One region of the Pseudomonas sp. ADAK13 genome, then DNA from elsewhere that is predicted to be linked to it. Evidence: predicted binding sites of a transcription regulator. Region 1 holds the regulator's gene; each other region holds the start of a gene.
The links. The regulator FliA, encoded in region 1, starts transcription of late flagellar genes. The targets are predictions, from matches to a motif close to CTAAAGTTTNNNNNNNNNNNGCCGNTAA.
Positions count from the first base shown of each region.

Region 2: HKK54_RS11525 (methyl-accepting chemotaxis protein) is a predicted target of FliA. The motif match lies at 4,344-4,371, and genes of this name have one in related genera.
Region 3: motA (flagellar motor stator protein MotA) is a predicted target of FliA. The motif match lies at 5,410-5,437, and genes of this name have one in related genera.

Region 1 covers NZ_CP052860.1:272,656-279,305, forward strand. The annotation lists gene HKK54_RS01245 (chemotaxis protein CheA) at 1-1,532, opposite strand, end outside; gene HKK54_RS01250 (protein phosphatase CheZ) at 1,544-2,332, opposite strand; gene HKK54_RS01255 (chemotaxis response regulator CheY) at 2,351-2,725, opposite strand; gene fliA (RNA polymerase sigma factor FliA) at 2,896-3,636, opposite strand; gene fleN (flagellar synthesis regulator FleN) at 3,633-4,466, opposite strand; gene flhF (flagellar biosynthesis protein FlhF) at 4,588-5,904, opposite strand; gene flhA (flagellar biosynthesis protein FlhA) at 5,916-6,650, opposite strand, start outside.
Region 2 covers NZ_CP052860.1:2,489,734-2,496,383, reverse strand. The annotation lists gene HKK54_RS11540 (YifB family Mg chelatase-like AAA ATPase) at 1-562, shown strand, start outside; gene HKK54_RS11535 (TetR/AcrR family transcriptional regulator) at 549-1,133, opposite strand; gene HKK54_RS11530 (ABC transporter six-transmembrane domain-containing protein) at 1,226-2,149, shown strand; gene HKK54_RS11525 (methyl-accepting chemotaxis protein) at 2,268-4,244, opposite strand; gene HKK54_RS11520 (LysR substrate-binding domain-containing protein) at 4,422-5,342, opposite strand; gene HKK54_RS11515 (NorM family multidrug efflux MATE transporter) at 5,495-6,650, shown strand, end outside.
Region 3 covers NZ_CP052860.1:1,668,453-1,675,102, reverse strand. The annotation lists gene HKK54_RS07980 (AhpA/YtjB family protein) at 1-616, opposite strand, end outside; gene serB (phosphoserine phosphatase SerB) at 751-1,965, shown strand; gene asd (archaetidylserine decarboxylase) at 2,052-2,912, opposite strand; gene HKK54_RS07965 (rhodanese-like domain-containing protein) at 2,929-3,744, opposite strand; gene HKK54_RS07960 (HDOD domain-containing protein) at 3,803-5,338, opposite strand; gene motA (flagellar motor stator protein MotA) at 5,505-6,356, shown strand; gene motB (flagellar motor protein MotB) at 6,360-6,650, shown strand, end outside.

The sequences.
Region 1 (6,650 bases):
CCGTCATCAGTGATCGACAGCAGGATGTGGTCGCCTTCCTGTTCGGCCGCCAGAATCACTTTGCCCTGGCGACTTTTGCCCGAGGCTTCGCGTTCTTCCGGCGTCTCGACGCCGTGGTCGACGGCGTTGCGCACCAAGTGGACCAGCGGGTCGGCCAGGGCCTCGACAAGGTTTTTGTCGAGGTCGGTTTCTTCACCCACCAGTTCCAGGTTGATCTCTTTCTTGAGCTGGCGTGCCAGGTCGCGAACCAGGCGCGGGAAGCGCCCGAAGACTTTCTTGATCGGCTGCATCCGGGTCTTCATCACCGCGGTTTGCAGGTCGGCGGTGACCACGTCGAGGTTGGACACGGCCTTTTGCATGGCCTCGTCGCCGCTGTTCAGGCCCAGGCGCACCAGGCGGTTACGCACCAGCACCAGTTCGCCCACCATGTTCATGATGTCGTCCAGGCGCGCGGTATCAACCCGCACGGTGGTTTCGGCTTCACTGGCCGGTTGCTTGTCCGGGGCCGGGGCGGCAGCCGCACGAGCGGGCGCAGGTGCAGCCGTCGGTGCAGGCTTGGCAGCCACGGGCGCAGCGGCCTTGGCGGCCACCGGAGCCGGCGTTGCCACCGCAGCGGCGGCCGCAGCAGCCGGTGCAGCAGTGCCGACGGCTTCGGTGAACTTGCCCTTGCCGTGCAGTTCATCCAGCAGCGCTTCGAACTCGTGATCGGAGATCAGGCCATCGGCAGCCGGTGCAGCGGCAGCGGCGGGTGCTGCAGGTGCAGCGGCCGTGGCGGCGACTTCCGGCAGTGCATCGGCGGCAAACGAGCCTTTGCCGTGCAACTGGTCCAGCAGCGCTTCAAATTCGTCGTCGGTGATTTCATTGCTGGCAGGCGCCGCGGCTTCCGTTGGCGCTGGCGCTGCGGCCACCGCGTCCGGGGCAAACTGGCCCTTGCCGTGCAACTGGTCGAGCAACGACTCGAACTCGGCGTCGGTAATGTCTTCAGTGGTCGGCACCATGGCCGGCGCACTGGCCGCTGGAGCCTCGGCTTCGGCCTTGACGGCGTTCAGCGAGTCCAGCAGTTGTTCAAATTCGCTGTCGGTGATGTCGCCCGCAGGCTCGGCGACAGGCTCAGCCACCGCTTCAACCACCGGTGCATTGGCCGCAGGTTCTGCCAGGCGCGCCAGGGCGGCCAGCAGTTCCGGCGTGGCTGCAGTGATCGGTGCACGTTCGCGCACTTCACTGAACATGCCGTTGACCGCGTCCAGTGCTTCCAGAATCACGTCCATCAGTTCCGAGTCGACGTGCCGCTCACCCTTGCGCAGGATGTCGAACACGTTCTCGGCGATGTGACAGCACTCCACCAGCTCGTGGAGCTGGAGGAAGCCGGCGCCCCCTTTTACAGTGTGAAAACCGCGAAAAATTGCATTGAGCAGGTTCGCATCATCCGGTCGGCTTTCCAGCTCGACCAGTTGTTCGGACAGTTGCTCTAAAATTTCGCCGGCCTCTACAAGGAAATCCTGAAGGATTTCTTCATCGGCGCCGAAGCTCATGGGTGTGCTCCTTAGAAGCCTAAACTGGACAGCAAATCGTCTACGTCGTCTTGCCCGGATACAACGTCTTCACGTTTATCGGCATGAATCTGCGGACCTTCACCCTTGGCGAGGTGTTTTTGTGGATCTTTTTCAGAAAGGATCGCTTCGCGGTCATGTTCGATGCCTGCAAACCGGTCAACCTGACCCGCCATCAACACCAGTTTGAGCAGGTTGCTTTCCACTTCGGTGACCAGTTGGGTCACGCGCTTGATCACCTGGCCGGTCAGGTCCTGGTAGTCCTGGGCCAGCAGAATGTCATTGAGGTTGCTGGAAACCGTGCGGTTCTCCTGCTCGCTGCGGGACAAAAAGCCGTCGACCCGACGCGCCAGTTCACGAAACTCTTCAGCGCCCACTTCCCGCCGCATGAACCGGCCCCAATCGTTGCTCAGGGCCTTGGCTTCACTGGCCATACCGTTGACCAGAGGCGTGGCGTTTTCCACCAGGTCCATGGTGCGGTTGGCCGCCGCCTCAGTCAGCCTGACCACATACGACAGGCGTTCGGTGGCATCCGTGATCTGCGAGATTTCTTCGGCCTGGGGCATGTGCGGGTCAATCTGAAAATTGACAATCGCACTGTGCAACTCACGGGTGAGCTTGCCCACTTCCTGGTACAGGCCGCGGTCACGGGTCTGGTTGAGCTCATGGATTAACTGCACCGCGTCGCCGAACTGGCCTTTTTCAAGGCTTTCGACGAGTTGATGAGCATGTTTTTTCAGGGTCGACTCAAAGTCGGCCTGCGATGATTCTTTATGCTCCATAGCTCCCCCGTGGCAGCATCAATGACCGATGCGTTCGAAGATTTTTTCGATCTTCTCTTTCAAGGCCAGTGCAGTGAATGGCTTGACCACGTAGCCGTTAACCCCGGCCTGGGCGGCTTCGATGATCTGTTCACGCTTGGCTTCAGCGGTCACCATCAGCACAGGCAGGCTGCGCAGTTTTTCATCAGCGCGCACGTGGCGCAGCAGATCGATACCGGTCATGCCCGGCATGTTCCAGTCCGTTACCAGAAAGTCGATGCTCCCGCTGTTGAGGATCGGAATCGCCGTAATGCCGTCATCCGCCTCGACCGTGTTAGTGAACCCAAGGTCACGCAACAGGTTTTTTATGATCCGCCGCATCGTTGAGAAGTCATCAACGATGAGGATTTTCATGTTCTTGTCCAATTCGACCTCCAAGCAGTCTTAAACGCGCCCAGCACCTGGGCGCGCCATATCAATCAACAGGCGTTACACAAAAAGGACTACCGGGGGCGCACCACGGGCCAAGCCCGTCCGGACGCAAGGCCTGGACGGTATCGTTCGCAGTGTCCCCACACTGCCTGTCAGCGCGCTCGCCACTCTCCCAAACGCCCCCGCAAGCGGGCTGCGCACTGGCTGTGTAACTGGCTGACCCGCGATTCGCTGACGCCCAGGACCTCACCGATTTCCTTGAGGTTCAGCTCTTCGTCGTAGTACAGCGCCAACACCAGTCGCTCACGCTCCGGCAAATTGGCAATCGCGTCCGCCAGCGCAGTCTGGAAGCGTTCATCTTCCAGATCGCGTGACGGTTCGAGATGGGCACTCGCGCCGTCCTCGTGCAGCCCTTCATGTTCGCCGTCCTGCAAAAGGTCGTCGAAACTGAACAGGCGGCTGCCCAAGGTATCGTTCAAAATCCCGTAGTAATCATCGAGACTCAATTGGAGTTCGGCCGCAACTTCGTGATCTTTAGCGTCGCGACCGGTTTTTGCTTCAATTGAGCGAATTGCGTCACTCACCATCCGTGTATTGCGGTGCACCGAACGCGGCGCCCAATCACCTTTACGCACTTCATCGAGCATGGCCCCACGGATACGGATACCCGCGTAGGTCTCGAAACTCGCGCCCTTGCTCGCGTCGTACTTGGTCGACACTTCGAGCAAGCCGATCATCCCGGCCTGGATCAAGTCTTCGACCTGGACGCTGGCAGGCAGGCGCGCCAGCAAGTGATAGGCAATGCGCTTGACCAGCGGCGCATAGCGCTCGATCAATTCGACCTGACTGTCACGTGCCGACTTCTTGTAAAGGTTGTAGCCGCTGGCTGTCATAGCACCGGTCCTGCGCTCGTCTGATGCACCAATCGCTCGACGAAAAACTCCAGATGCCCACGCGGGTTGGCGGGCAACGGCCAGGTATCGACCTTCTGGGCAATAGCCTTGAACGCCAATGCGCACTTCGAACGAGGGAACGCTTCATAGACCGCACGCTGCTTTTGCACGGCCTTGCGTACGCACTCGTCGTAAGGAACTGCGCCAACGTATTGTAAGGCGACATCGAGGAAGCGATCTGTGACCTTGGTCAACTTGGCGAACAGATTGCGCCCCTCTTGCGGGCTTTGGGCCATGTTGGCCAGCACACGGAAGCGGTTCATGCCGTAGTCACGGTTAAGCAGTTTGATCAGGGCGTAGGCGTCGGTGATCGAGGTGGGTTCGTCGCACACCACCAGCAACACTTCCTGGGCGGCGCGCACGAAGCTGACCACGGACTCGCCGATGCCGGCGGCGGTGTCGATCACCAGCACGTCGAGGTTGTCGCCAATGTCGCTGAACGCCTGGATCAGGCCGGCATGTTGCGCCGGGCTCAGGTGCACCATGCTCTGGGTGCCGGAAGCGGCCGGCACGATACGAATCCCGCCGGGCCCCTGCAACAGCACGTCGCGCAGCTCACAGCGGCCTTCGATCACGTCGGCCAGAGTATGTTTGGGCGTCAGCCCCAGCAGAACGTCGACGTTCGCCAGCCCCAGGTCAGCATCCAGCAGCATGACGCGACGGCCAAGCTCTGCCAGGGCCAGGGACAAATTCACTGACACGTTAGTTTTCCCGACGCCACCTTTGCCGCCGGTCACCGCGATCACCTGTACGGGATGCATGCTGCCCATTTTATTTCTTTACCTTGTCTTGCTTAGACGCAGGCTACATGACTTGGCCGCGCGAACTGCTGGCAGACCATCGATGTAGATACATTGCACTGTCGTTTTGTGTTGCCTGTTCATGTTGACCTCAGCCGACCCGTTTGTTCGGACTGTGGTAGAGGTCGGCGAACATGTCAGCCATCGCTTCCTCACTCGGTTCTTCCTGCATTTGCACGCTGACAGCCCGGCTGACCAACTGATGACGGCGCGGCAGATGCAAATCATCCGGGATCCGCGGCCCGTCGGTCAGGTAGGCGACCGGTAATTCATGGCTGATAGCCAGGCTCAACACTTCGCCCAGGCTCGCTGTTTCATCCAGTTTAGTCAGGATGCAGCCCGCCAGCCCGCAGCGTTTATAGCTGTGGTAGGCAGCTGTCAGTACCTGCTTCTGGCTGGTCGTGGCAAGTACCAAATAGTTTCTGGATTTGATCCCGCGCCCGGCCAGGCTTTCCAGTTGCATGCGCAAGGCCGGGTCGCTGGCTTGCAGGCCAGCGGTATCGATCAACACCACGCGCTTGCGCAGCAGCGGGTCGAGGGCGTTGGCCAGGGACTGGCCCGGATCGACGTGGGTCACCGGCACATTGAGGATGCGGCCCAGGGTCTTGAGCTGTTCCTGGGCGCCAATGCGGTAGCTGTCCATGCTCACCAGGGCGATGTTCTGCGCGCCGTACTTGAGCACGTAACGGGCGGCCAGCTTGGCCAGGGTAGTGGTCTTGCCCATGCCGGCAGGGCCGACCATGGCAATCACGCCGCCTTCTTCCAGGGGCTCGATTTCCGGGGTAACAATCATCCGCGCCAAGTGGGCCAGGAGCATGCGCCAGGCCTGCTTGGGTTCTTCAATTTGGGTGGTCAGTTGCAGCAGGTCACGGGACAACGGGCCAGACAGGCCAATGCGTTGCAGACGGCGCCACAGGTTGGCCTGCTGCGGCTGGCTGCCCTGCAACTGGTTCCAGGCCAGCGAGCCCAACTGCACTTCCAGCAGCTCACGCAGGCCGTTGAGCTCGAAACGCATCGAGTCGAACACCCGCTGGTCTACCGCTGCCGCCGGGGCGGGCGCAGCAGGACGTGGCGGTTCGACAAAGGTCGGCTCTACCAACGGCTCGGACGCCGTCAGCGGCAGGCCGGCAAACAGCTGGCGGTTGGTGGTGGTGTCGCTGTCGCCACGCATGCTCAGTTCGGCCTGGGCCGAGACAATGCGCGAAGCGGTCTTGCGCAGCTCGTCTTCCAGCTCCATGTTCGGCACACGCGGCGCCAGGGCCGAGGGCTTGTAATCCAGGGCAGCCGTCAGCTCGACACCGCCGGCAATACGGCGGTTACCGATAATCGCAGCGTCGGCGCCCAACTCATCACGCACCAGTTTCATGGCCTGACGCATATCGGCGGCGAAAAAACGCTTCACTTGCATATCCCACTACCTCAGCCGTTGGGCCCTACTGTCGCGACGATAGTCACTTGCTTATTGTCAGGAATTTCCTGGTAAGCCAATACGTGCAAATTCGGTATAGCCAGGCGTCCAAACCGCGACAACATCGCCCGGACGGGGCCAGCCACCAGCAGGATGACCGGATGGCCTTCCATTTCCTGGCGCTGCGCGGCCTCGATCAACGAACGCTGCAGCTTCTCAGCCATGCTTGGCTCCAGCAACACGCCTTCGTCAGCGCCCTGCCCAGCCTTCTGAATACTATTGAGCAATATTTGTTCCAACCTTGGTTCCAAGGTGATAACAGGCAGCTCGGAGTCAAGCCCTACAATGCTTTGGACGATTGCACGCGACAATCCGACGCGCACTGCGGCCACCAGGGCGGCAGTATCTTGACTCTTGGCGGCATTGTTGGCGATGGCCTCGGCAATGCTGCGAATGTCCCGTACCGGTACCTGCTCGGCCAACAGCGCTTGCAATACCTTGAGCAGTTGCGAGGTAGACAGTACCCCCGGCACCAGCTCCTCGGCGAGTTTTGGCGAGGCCTTGGCCAGCAATTGCAAGAGTTGCTGGACTTCTTCGTGGCCAATCAGCTCGTGGGAGTGCTTGTACAGAATCTGGTTAAGGTGAGTGGCGACCACGGTGCTGGCGTCTACCACGGTGTAGCCCAGCGACTGCGCCTGGCTGCGCTGGCTGATTTCGATCCATACCGCTTCCAGGCCAAAAGCCGG
Region 2 (6,650 bases), 2.2 Mb from region 1:
AGTGCTGCGTGAACCACTGGAATCCGGGCATATCGTGATTTCCCGCGCCCGCGACCGGGTGAGTTTCCCGGCGCGCTTTCAGTTGGTAGCGGCGATGAACCCCTGCCCTTGCGGCTACGTGGGCGAGCCGAGCGGGCGCTGCCGCTGCACGCCGGAGCAGATCCAGCGCTATCGCAACAAACTCTCGGGGCCGCTGCTGGACCGGATTGACTTGCACGTGACCGTCGCCCGGGAAAGCACCGCGCTGAACCCGGGCACACAGTCCGGTGATGACACCGCCAGCGCGTCCGTGCTCGTCGCCGAGGCCCGGGAGCGCCAGCAACGGCGCCAGGGCTGCGCCAACGCCTTTCTCGACCTGCCGGGGCTACGCCAGCACTGCAAACTGAAAAAGGCTGATGAAGGCTGGCTGGAGAGCGCGTGCGAACGGCTGACGCTGTCGCTGCGGGCGGCTCATCGCTTGCTCAAGGTTGCCCGTACCCTCGCCGACCTCGAACAGGTGGAGGCCATCGCCCGTCATCATCTGGCAGAAGCCTTGCAATACCGGCCCGCTAGCGCGTCTTAGGCAACGCCAGGAGCAAGGCCGCCACTTCCATCACTTCATCCATCACCGCTTCAGCCGACTCAACGGAGGGCTTGAGCATCAAGTCATCGGCATAACCCATGGCCACGGCGAACAGCTGCCGCGCGGCGCGTTTGGGCGACTCACAGCGGAACACCTTGGCCGCCACACCTTGCTCGATGATCTGCGCGAGCATGGCTTGCCACTGGGCGTTGATCACCAGGTAAGCCTGGGCCAGTGGCTCGTCGTGCATGGCTTCGTCCCAGGCATCCAGCCACAACGCCCACCCGGCCTCTGCCGTGGAGGGCAGGCAGTCACGCAGGAAACCTTCGAGGGCTTGCAGCGGTGGCAGGCCTTCCAGTGGCGCCCGCACCTCGTCCAGTTGCTCGTTGGCAAATCGCACAAACGCTTCGCGGCGCAGGTCTTTCCAGTCGCTGAAGTAGTGATAGACGTGGCTGCGGGACAGCCCGGCATGCTCCGCCAGGTCGCGGGTGGAAACATCGGCGAAGCCCTTGCTGCGAAACAGCTCCAGGGCGGCGGCGATGATCTGGTCTTTACGGTCGATACGCGACATGAGGCTTTTCCTTCAGGCACCGGCAGATCGACGGCGCTTGCTTTTTGAGCGGTCGCTCAATAATAGCGTTTATCTCACTCTCGGTGCACCCCATGTCATCCGTAACACCCCAGATCCTGATCGAAGAAAGCAAAAAGATCGGGCAACAATCCGCCAGCCAAACGCTCAAGGCGATCGCCAAGGCTTATCCCGGCAAGCTGTTCTGCACCTTGTCGCTGGTGGCGCTGGAGAACGCATTGCTGCTGGCCTACCCACTGTTTGCCGGGTTTGCGGTGGACTCGATCATCCGCGGCGACGCCGGTAGCGCGCTGTTCTACGCCGCCGTGGTGCTGGCGTTCTGGGTGGTCGGCGCGGCGCGACGGGCGTTGGATACGCGCACGTTTACCCGCATTTACGCGGACCTCGCGGTGCCGGTGATTCTCAACCAGCGCCTGCAAAAGCACAGCACCTCGCGGGCGGCGGCACGGGTGGTGTTGGCGCGGGACTTTGTCGACTTCTTCGAAAAGCACGTGCCGATCATCGCGACGGCGCTGGTGTCGATCGTCGGTGCGGCAGTGATGTTGTTGGTGATTGAGCCGTGGATCGGCCTGGCGTGCCTGACCGCGCTGGTGCTGTGCACCACCCTGCTGCCACGCTTTGCCCGACGCAATCAGGAACTGCACGAACGCTTGAATGACCGCCTGGAAAAGGAAATCGGCCTGGTGGAAAAGGTCGGCGCGCAGACCTTGCAGCGTCACTACCAGGTGCTGTCGCGCCTGCGCATCTGGCTGTCGGACCGCGAGGCCGCAGCGTTCCTGTTTATCGGCACGCTGGCGGCGCTGCTGTTTGTGGTCGCCATCAGCCAATTGGCGCTGTCGCCGGCGGTCAAGGCCGGCCACGTGTATGCGGTGATGACTTACCTGTGGACCTTTGTCAGCAGCCTGGATGAAGCGCCAGGGATGGTCGATCAACTGGCGCGGCTCAAGGACATTGGCAAGCGTGTGGACCCGGGATTGGGCGACCGATCCGACGTTTGAGGCGTCGGGTCGGCCGTCATCGCGGGCAAGCCCGGCTCCCACAGTGGACCGCGTACTCCAGAACAACACGGTCAACTGTGGGAGCCGGGCTTGCCCGCGATGGGGCCCGAACAGTCAATCAACGAAACCGGTCAACCTCATGCCGCAAGCCCGCCGCCAGGGTCTCCAGTTCCTTGGCGGTGATCGCCAGGTTCGACACCACTTCACGCTGCTCGCTGTTGGCCAGGGCAATGCTTTGCAAGTTGCTGCTCAGCAGGGTCGCCGTGCTGCTCTGCTCCTGGGTCGCGGTGGTAATCGCCGCAAACTGCTGGCCGGCCGAGCGGCTTTGCTCGTCGATCCGCGCCAGGGCCGATGCCACGTCAGCATTGCGCGCCAGGCCTTCCTGCATCAGCACGTTGCCTTGCTCCATGGTGCTGATGGCGTTGCCGGTTTCCTGCTGGATGCTCTGAATCATCCCGGAAATCTCGTCCGTGGCCTGACGCGTGCGCGACGCAAGGTTGCGCACTTCATCAGCGACCACCGCAAACCCGCGCCCCTGCTCACCGGCCCGCGCCGCTTCGATGGCAGCGTTGAGCGCCAGCAGGTTGGTCTGTTCGGCAATCGCGGTGATCACCCCGACAATCCCGCCGATTTCCTGGGAGCGCTGGCCCAGGGTGTTGATCACTGTGGCCGTGCTGTTCAGCGCGGTGGCGATATGTTCCAGGGACGAGGACGCCTCTTGCATCGAGGTGCGGCCGATCTTGGTCTGCTGGGCGTTGTCCTGGGCCAGGCGCTCGGTGTTGCCCATGTTGTCGGCGATGTTCAGCGAGGTGGCGCTGAACTCTTCCACCGCGCCGGCCATGCTGGTGATTTCTCCGGACTGTTGCTCCATGCCTTCGTAGGCACCGCCAGACAACCCCGACAACGCCTGGGCACGACTGTTTACGTCTTCAGCCGCCTTGCGGATGTGCGACACCATGGTCGACAGCGCTTCGCCCATCTGGTTGAAACTGCGGGCCAACTGGCCAATCTCGTCATGGCTGGAAACGTTCAGCCGCGCACTCAAATCGCCCGCGCCCAGGGCTTCCGCCTGACGCACCAGGTCGCCCAATGGCTGCAACTTGCTGCGCAGCAACCAGACCGCCGCGCCTACCGCCAGCAACATCGCCAGCACGCTGCCGATCACCAGGCGAATGCCCACCGACCAGGTCACCGCACGAATTTCGGCTTTCGGCATGCTCGCCACCACCGACCACGGGCCGCCTTCAAACGGCACTGCGACGCTGTAGAAGTCTTCGTTCTTGTCGCTCCAGAAGCGGCCCTTGCCAGGTTTGGCGGCCAAATCGAGCATCACCGGAATCGCCTGATCCAACGCGTGCACGCCCGCCGGCGGCACCAGCCAGTGCTTCTGTTCATCCAGCAACGCCAGGGAACCGGTCTGGCCGATGCGGAAGCGCTTGAGGTTCTCGAACTGGGCGTTCTGCGCATCGGTGTAATCGAAGCCGACGAACAGCACCGCAATCACCTTGCCGCTGGCGTCCCGCACCGGGCTGTATTGGGTCATGTAGGAGCGATCGAACAACACCGCACGGCCCACGTAACCCTGCCCGCCGAGCAAGCGTTGATAGGCCGGGTGCTGGTGATCCAGCGCCGTGCCGATGGCGCGGCTGCCGTCCTGTTTGGTCAGGGAGGTGCTGACGCGGATAAAGTCCTCGCCACTGCGTACGAACAAGGTCGCCACGCCGCCGGACATCTGCTTGAACTCGTCGACTTCAGCGAAGTTGTTGTTCAGCACTTCCTCGCCCAGGTACAGGCCCGGGGTCTGCACGCCCGCCACCGTCACCGGTTGCCCCGGACGCACACTCAGGCCCGCGCTGAAGCGCTTTTCAAACAGCCCGCTCAAGCGCTGGGTACTTTCGCGCAAGGTGCTGTGGAACGTATTGAGTTGGTCAGCCAGCAACCGGGCCTCGCTGGCCAGGTGTTCCTCGCGGGTGTCGAGGTTGGCGGAGTCCAGCGAACGCAAGGCGAACACCGTGCTGCCGCTGATAACGACAGCCAGTATCACGGCGAGTGCAAGACCCAGTTGGGAGGCGATCCGGGCGCGAGGTTGAGACATGAAGGCTCCTGGCCGAGGCCAGGATCATCCTGATCTCTTAGCGCTGCTCGGCAAAATTCTAATAGGGAAACGTTGTAGAACGGTGGTTCCAACAACCCTACTTCGGCGGGCAAGCTCAATACTTGAGCAATTCGCAGGGGTATCACGCAAACGATTGCTCCCAGGCGCACAATCAGCTCAATCGAGGCGCTCCACCCGGGGCAATTCCATCGCCTGTACCTCGCCCTGCAGAAAGTCCGCCAACCGTCGCAAACGCTCGCCACCGGGCCGGGTTTTCGGCCACACCAAATAGTAATTTTCCCCGCTGGCCACGGCGGTGGGCCACGGCAAACTCAAGCGGCCCTGGGCGACGTCTTCGGCCACCATCAGCAAGTCCCCCATGGACACGCCATAACCCCGGGCGGCGGCGATCATGCCCAACTCCAGGGTGTCGAACACTTGCCCGCCCTTGAGCGACACCTGGGATGACAGCCCCATGCGCTCCAGCCAGTAGCGCCAGTCGCGCCGGTCGGGCGTCGGGTGCAGCAATTCGGCAGTGGCCAGCCGTGTGACATCCCAGGGGCCGTCGCTCAACAGGTTCGGCGCGCCCACCGGAATCAGCAGTTCAGGAAACAGGTAGCTGGCCTCCCAATCCGGCGGGAAATGGCCATTGCTCAGCAACACCGCGCAATCAAACGGCTCCTGGTTGAAGTCCACCTCATCGACGCTCATCCAGGCGCTGGTCAGTTGCACTTCATTGCCCGGCTGCAAGTGCCGGAAGCGACTGAGGCGCGCCAGCAGCCAGCGCATGGTCAGGGTGGACGGTGCCTTCATGCGCAGGATGTCGTCCTCCGCGTTCAACGTATGGCAGGCGCGCTCCAGGGCCGCAAAGCCTTCGCGCACGCCCGGCAGCAGCAGGCGCGCGGCCTCGGTGAGTTGCAAGGTACGGCCGCTGCGCTGGAACAGGCGGCAGGCGAAATGTTCCTCCAGGGTACGAATGTGCCGGCTCACCGCACTTTGGGTGATCGACAACTCCTCCGCCGCCCGGGTGAACGAGTTGTAACGGGACGCCGCTTCAAAGGCGCGTAACGCGTAAAGAGGAGGGAGACGACGAGACATGGGGAAAGCTCCGACGGCGCAATATCGAAACCCTACCAGAATCATTTAGGCATGAGTTTTAATCATGCGAACCATCGGATTTATCCCTTTGTGCAATGCGCTGAGAGCGCCGAGAATCAACCCTTCCACTCTTACCTGACTTTTTGAGCGTGATGATCATGCAGCATCCGGCGCGTACCGAACTCTGGGCCATTCTGCGGCTGTCAGGGCCGTTGATTGCCTCACAGTTGGCCCACATGCTGATGGTGCTGACCGACACCCTGATGATGGCCCGCCTGAGCCCCGAGGCCCTGGCCGGCGGCGGCCTGGGCGCGGCGAGCTACTCGTTCGTGTCGATTTTCTGCATCGGCGTGATCGCGGCCGTGGGCACGCTGGTCGCCATCCGCCAAGGCGCGGGCGACATCGAAGGCGCCACCCGGCTGACCCAGGCCGGGCTATGGCTGGCCTGGTTGATGGCGCTGGTGGCCGGCTTGCTGCTGTGGAACCTCAAGCCAGTGCTGCTGATGTTCGGCCAGACCGAAACCAACGTCGCGTCCGCCGGCCAGTTCCTGACCATCCTGCCGTTCGCCCTGCCCGGCTACCTGACGTTCATGGCGTTGCGCGGCTTCACCAGCGCCATCGGCAAGGCCACGCCGGTGATGGTCATCAGCCTGGGCGGCACGGTGATCAACTACCTGCTCAACCATGCCTTGATCGAAGGTATGTTCGGCCTGCCGAAACTCGGGCTGGTGGGCATTGGCCTGGTCACGGCCATCGTTGCCAACTGCATGGCCCTGGCGCTGATCTGGTACATCAAATACAACCGCGCCTACGACGCTTATCCGCTGCGCAAGGGCCTGCTGCGGCCCAACCTGCATTACCTGCGGGAACTGTGGCGCCTGGGCCTGCCAATTGGCGGCACCTACGCGGTGGAAGTCGGGCTGTTTGCCTTCGCGGCGCTGTGCATGGGCACCATGGGCAGCACCCAATTGGCTGCGCACCAGATTGCCCTGCAGATTGTGTCGGTGGCGTTCATGGTGCCGGCAGGCATGTCCTACGCAATCACCATGCGCATCGGCCAGCACTACGGGGCCGGGAACCTGCTGGAAGCGCGGCTCGCCGGGCGGGTCGGTATCGGCTTTGGCGCGCTGGTGATGCTGGGCTTTGCAGCAGTGCTGTGGCTGTTCTCGCAACAACTGATCAGCCTGTTCCTCGACCAGAACGACCCGGCCTTTCGCGATGTGATCAACCTCGCCGTCAGCCTGCTGGCCGTGGCCGCGTGGTTTGAGCTGTTCGACGGTGTGCAGACCATCGCAATGGGCTGCATTC
Region 3 (6,650 bases), 1.4 Mb from region 1:
CGTCGATATCCCGCAGCCAGATGCGCAGTTGCATCAGTGGCGTGGAGATATGCCGACCCAGGCGCAGGCTCAAGGCCAGCGACAGCGCCAGCAGGATCGCACTCAGGATGCCCATGCTTTGCAGGCTGATGGTCATCGGCTGCTGGAACTGTTGCATGTCCAGGCTGATGCGCAGTTGGCCGGCTTTCACGTCCTGGAACGTGATATTGCTCTGGTACAGACCCTCGGCTTCACCCAGCAGGCCGTTTTTCGGGCGTTGCCCGGCTTCGGCCATGATCCGGTTGTCCACGCTATAGATAGCGGCGTGGGCCACCAGCGGGTTCTTGGTCAGGTTGTTGAGCAGCACGTTTAGGCTGAGGATGTCGTTGGACACCAACAACTCAGTCGCCGAGGTGGCGGTCTGGGTGGTCAGGCTCTCGCCCAGGGCGTCGGCTTGCTCGTGCATGGCCTGTTTGAACTGCAAACCCATCACGCAGGCATAGATGACCAGGGCCAGAGCGACCAGGATCACGTTATGGCTGGCGATGCGTAATGCGATCGGTACACGGCGGTGGCGCAGTGCCCGGAAGATCAGCAGGAAGAAGTTATCGGTTTTTACTGGCGTGGGCCGGTTCACTTAAGCTCGGCTCTTTAGTCCGTGAAGTTGACGCGCAGTATAGCGACAGGCCCAAGACCGGCAAAGCGCTGGCTGTGCCCGATGGTCACTGAAAGTGGGTAGAATGCGGTTTTTTTCCAGCTCGGGGGTGCGCTTTGCGCGAAATTGTCCTGATTAACATCACCGGTGAGGACCGTCCGGGCCTTACCGCAGCCATTACCGGTGTTCTGGCCCAGGGTGGTGTGAACATTCTCGACATCGGCCAGGCGGTGATTCACGACACGCTGTCGTTCGGCATCCTGGTGGAAATTCCAAGCACCGAGCAAGCCTCGTCCGTGCTCAAGGACATCCTGTTTACGGCGTATAAGCTGGATCAGCAGGTGCGTTTCACACCGGTGTCCGAAGAGGATTACCAGAGCTGGGTCGCCGGCCAGGGCAAAAAACGCCACATTGTGACGTTGTTGACCCGCAAGGTGACGGCGGAACAATTGCAGCGTGTCAGTTCGATTACCGCCCAGTACGGTTTGAATATCGACCATATTGACCGTCTGTCGGGTCGTATGCCGCTGGACACCCCGGCGGACAAGGGCAAGGGCTGCATCGAGTTCTCCGTGCGCGGTGAGCCGGCAGATCCCCAGGCGTTGCGCGCCGAATTCCTGAGCGTTGCCCAGGAGCTGAACGTCGATATCGCCTTCCAGGAAGATTCGCTGTTCCGCCGTAATCGCCGCTTGGCGGTGTTCGACATGGACTCGACGCTGATCGAGGCCGAAGTCATCGACGAATTGGCCAAGGCTGCCGGCGTAGGTGAGCAAGTCTCGGAAATCACCGAGCGGGCCATGGCGGGCGAGCTGGATTTCCGTGCGAGCTTCAAGGAGCGCCTGGCCTTGCTCAAAGGCCTGGATGTGAGCGTGCTGGACTCCATCGGCGCCTCGTTGCGCCTGACCGAAGGCGCCGAAACCCTGTTCGCCGAACTCAAGCGCCTGGGCTACAAAACCGCGATTCTGTCGGGTGGCTTCACCTACTTCGCCAAGCAATTGCAGGCCAAGCTGGGTATCGACTATGTGTTCGCCAATGAGCTGGAAGTGGTGGACGGCAAGGTGACGGGCGTGGCCGTGGAGCCGATTGTCGACGCTCAGCGTAAGGCTGATTTGTTGCGGGAATTGGCACACAAGGAAGGGTTGCGTCTGGAGCAGACCATTGCGGTCGGCGACGGGGCGAATGATTTGCCGATGCTGGCGATTGCCGGGTTGGGTGTGGCGTTTCGCGCCAAGCCTCTGGTCAAGCAATCGGCCAAGCAGGCGATTTCGACCCTGGGGCTGGATGGGGTGTTGTACCTGTTGGGCTTCCGCGACCGCGACGGTCAGCTCTAGTACACACACTTTGTAGGAGCCGGCTTGCCGGCGATGGCGTCCTCAAGGTCGCATCGCCGGCAAGCCGGTTCCTACAGAGGTCGTCGTCAGGCTTTCGGTAAACCCATACCCTGGCCCATCTGCACCGGCGTGCCCGCCAGCAGTTCTTCCGACCATTTCACCTGGTCCGGCCCAAACAGCACGATCGCCGTCGAACCCAGCTTGAAGCGCCCCAGCTCCGCGCCTTTTTCCAGGTGGATCGGACCACGGGCGGCTTCGTCGTAGCGGAAGGTTTTCAGCTCGCGCTTCGGCGGCGTTACCAGGCCAGCCCATACGGTCTCGATCGACGCCACGATCATCGCGCCCACCAATACCACGGCCATCGGACCGCGTTCGGTGTCGAAAATGCAGGCAACACGTTCGTTACGTGCAAACAGCTCCGGCACGTTTTCGGCTGTGGTCTGGTTCACCGAGAAAATGCGGCCCGGAATGTAGACCATTTCCCGCAGGGTACCGGCCAGTGGCATGTGCACCCGGTGGTAGTCCTTTGGCGACAGGTAGATGGTGGCGAAATCACCGCCCATGAACGGCGCAGCCACCGCCGAATCACCGCCGAGCAATTCCAGTACGCTGAAGCTGTGACCCTTGGCCTGGAACACCCGGCCGTGCTCAATCGGGCCCAATTGGCTGACGGCGCCATCGGCCGGGCTCAACACTGCACCCGGGGTCTGGTCCAGCGGTCGGGCACCGTCTTTCAGGGCACGGGTGAAGAAGGCGTTGAAGTGCTCGTAAGCCGTCACGTCTTCAACCAGGGCCTGGGACATGTCCACTTGATAACGCTTGGCGAACCAGGTGGTGAAGGCGTTCTTGAACCAGCGCACGCGGCATTCGGCAATGCAGCCGGCCAACCGCGACAGCAGGTGGTGGGGCAGCAAGTACTGGCTGAGGATGAACAACTGCTTTTTCATTAACTGTCCTTAAACCTTAAATCTCGACGGGGGTGTCGGGGTGGTTGCCCCATTCGCCCCAGGAACCGGCATAACCTTTGACTCGCGGATAACCGAGCGCCTTGGCCACCAGGTAGGTGAAGCCAGAACGGTGGTGAGTCTGGCAGTGGGTGATGATTTCTTTGTCGCGGGTCAGCCCCAGGTCTTCGAGGATCTTCGGCATGTCGCGGCGAATACGCAGTTGGCGTGCCTTGTCCATGCCGGCAGTCCATTCGAAGTTCACCGCGCCGGGGATGTGTCCACCCTTGGCCGCGAGGACTTTCTCCCCGGAGTACTCCAGCGGGCCGCGGGCGTCCCAGATACCCAGGTCGGCAGCGCCGAGGCGGCTTTGCAGGTACTCGCGGGTCGCGGTGGGTTCTTCATGCAGCGTCAGGCTGACCGGGCCGCCGGCGCTGGCCGGGACCTCGGTGGACACCGGGTGTTGTTCTTCCAGCCACGCCAGCAGGCCGCCGTCGAGGTAGTGGTATTTCTTGTGGCCGATCACATCAAGCATCCAGATGAATCGACCGGCCCAGCCACCGCCTTCGTCGTCGTACACCACGTAGGTGGCATCCGGGGTGTGGCCCAGTTCGCCGAACAGCTTTTCAAGATCGGCTTTGTTCGGCAGCAGGCCCGGTGCCGGCGCCTGCCCCAGTTGGGTGCGCTTGGGGTCGACGAAACGTGCACCGGGGATATGCCCTTCGGCGTAACGCGCGGCGCTGGTGAGGTCCACCAGAATCAGATGTTCGGCATCGAGGCGACCGAGCAGGTCACTGGCCTCGATGACCAGCGGCAAGCCAGAGAAGTCAGGCATGTGAGGTCTCCTGGGCATAAAAGTTGGGCGCTAAAGGAGGGCGATTGTAGCGCAAGCATCAGGCGCTGCGGTTGGTAAAGCTGTGCAGGGCTTTTTCGATGCATTGAGCGGTTTTGCCGAAGGCCTGCACGGTGGTTTCCGAGAACGGCCCGCCGCCCTGATCCGCCACCATCAGCATCACCACCCGGCCATTGCAGCTCAGGGAGCGCAGAAGCAGGTGTTCGCCCTTGAACAGGCGACGCAGTTCCGGTGGCAGCAATGCCGAGAACTGGGCGTGGTTGTCGGGCGTGAGGCGCACCTGGGCAGACTTGGTCAGCAGGCGTTGCAGCAGCGTACTTTGCGTGGCGTCGAGGCTCAGGTGGTCGGCGTCCTTGGGCAGGCCGTCAGCTTGATGCACGCGCAAGGTGCTCAGGGTTTTGTCCGCCATCAGTAACATCACCCGCTGCATGCCGCAGGCCACCAGGGCCTCCTTGGCGCAGGTGGTCAGGTGCATGGCGTTGGCAAAGCGGCTGGGCTCCACCAGCAATTCGGTGCAGCGCTTGCGCCAGATCGCCAGGGCTTCGGCGGTGGGCGGTGGTGCCGGCAGCAAGCCGTGATGCACCCGTTGTACGTCCCAGGGCCAGATCAGCGACAGCGCCGGGTGCCACAGGTCACGCATCAGGGTATTGCGGGCGCTGATCGCCGCGTGTTGGTGAGACTGTTGTTGCACCTCGGCCAGCGGTTGTTGCAGGTAAAGCGCTGTCAGGTACTGCCAGCGCTGGGTGTGGGGGCAGGTCCAGGACTCCTGCGCCGCCAGTGCCAGGCCGTTGGCCAGCAACACGGTATTGGCCGGCTGGTTCAGCCAGCGGCGCAGGTTCGGGTCGGCATCCAGCAATTGCTGTTGGCGCAAGGGCTCGTCTTCACGGGCAATGCGCAGTGCCTTGACCAGCAAACGCTGCTCTGTCAGCAGCAAGGTATAACCCTGGGATACCCAGATCGGCAGGCGCCAGGCCTCGGTCAATCCCAGGCACAGGTCCAGCAGGCGCACACCGAACACTTCCTGCTCGACCGTATGCGCTGATTCGCCCTTGTGAATCACCCGCAGTTCCCATTCTTCCAGCAGCTTGGGATAGGCAATCGCCATCGGCCACAGCGGCGAGAGGAACAGCAGGCTGCCCCAGTGAATGTCCTGCCACAGCCGCGCCAGGCGGCTGGCGAACAGCCCGCTGGCCTGTTGCGACGCGTGCTGGCTGATCATCTGCAATTGGCGCAGGGCCACGGGGATTTCATTCAGTGGCACTGAAGGCAGGCGCGCCAGTAATTCCTCGGTACGCTTGAGGCCGAGGCGATTGATCGCCACTTCGAGGTTTTCTGCGGGCTCTGCGAGGCTGCCGTGGGCCTGGTCGTTGGCCTCGCGCATCACGCTGAGCACCAACGCCGGGCTGTTCTGCATCAACTCTGCAATATCCCGCAACGAACTGCGGTTGTCGCTGATGGCCTTGCAGACCCGGTCGTGGCTCGCCTGTGGAACGGGCAATAGCACGTCGTCCAGACGCTTTATCCAGGCGGCCAGTGTGGTCGGTTTTTGAGTTGGGACTGTCGTTTCATTTGCCATGATTGGGGCGCGATCATCACTTGCGGTCAACACGCCCGGGACGGGCCGAACTGGTTTTTCGCCATAACGGGCTATAGTCTGGCGCAGATTTGCCGATAAGTAGAACAAGAGTTTTCAACTCTTGCGAATATGACCCTGAACCCGACGGCGCAAGTACCCATCCCCTATGGCTAAAATTATCGGCATCATCGTCGTCATCGCGAGCGTGCTCGGCGGATACGTCTTGTCCCACGGCAAGATTGCAGCGCTGATCCAGCCCTTCGAAGTGCTGATTATCGGCGGTGCGGCGTTCGGCGCATTCCTGCAAGCCAACCCTGGCTACATGACCATGCACGTGATCAAGAAGTCGCTGGGCATGTTCAGCTCGCGCTTCTCCCACACCTTCTATCTGGAAGTGCTGGGGCTGATCTACGAGATCCTCAACAAGAGCCGCCGCGAAGGCATGATGGCCATTGAAGGTGATATCGAGGACGCCGCGGCGAGCCCGATTTTCGCCAAGTACCCGGCGGTGCTCAAAGACGAACGCATGACCGCCTACATCTGCGATTACCTGCGCATCATGTCGTCCGGCAACATGGCACCCCATGAGCTGGAAGGCCTGTTCGACATGGAACTGTTCAGCCTCAAGGAAGAGCTGGAACACCCTTCTCACGCCGTGACCGGCATCGCCGACGGCATGCCCGGTTTCGGTATTGTGGCTGCGGTTCTCGGGATCGTGGTCACCATGGCTTCCCTCGGTGAAGGCGACCAAAAAGCCATCGGCATGCACGTAGGTGCGGCACTGGTAGGTACCTTCTTCGGTATTCTCGCGGCCTACGGTTTCTTTGGTCCGCTGGCCACCTCCCTGGCCCACGACGCCAAGGAAGAAGTGAATTTGTACGAAGCCATCAAGGCGTGCCTGGTGGCTTCGGCTTCCGGTATGCCGCCGTCGCTGGCGGTGGAGTTCGGGCGCAAGGTTCTGTATCCGAAGCACCGTCCAAGCTTCGCTGAGCTGGAACAAGCGGTTCGCGGTCGCTAAGCCATGGAAAACAACCAGCCGATCATCATCAAGCGCGTCAAGCGCTTCGCTGCGGGGCACCATGGCGGCGCCTGGAAAATCGCCTTCGCCGACTTTGCGACGGCGATGATGGCGTTCTTCCTGGTGCTGTGGCTGATGTCCACCGCTACGCCGGAACAGAAGATCGCCATTGCCGGTTACTTCAAGGACCCCATCGGGTTTTCCGAGAGCGGTACGCCTTTTGTGATCGACCTCGGTGGTTCGCCGCAACTGGCGCCAGAGCGCACCATCAACCCGGAAATCAAGACCGACTCG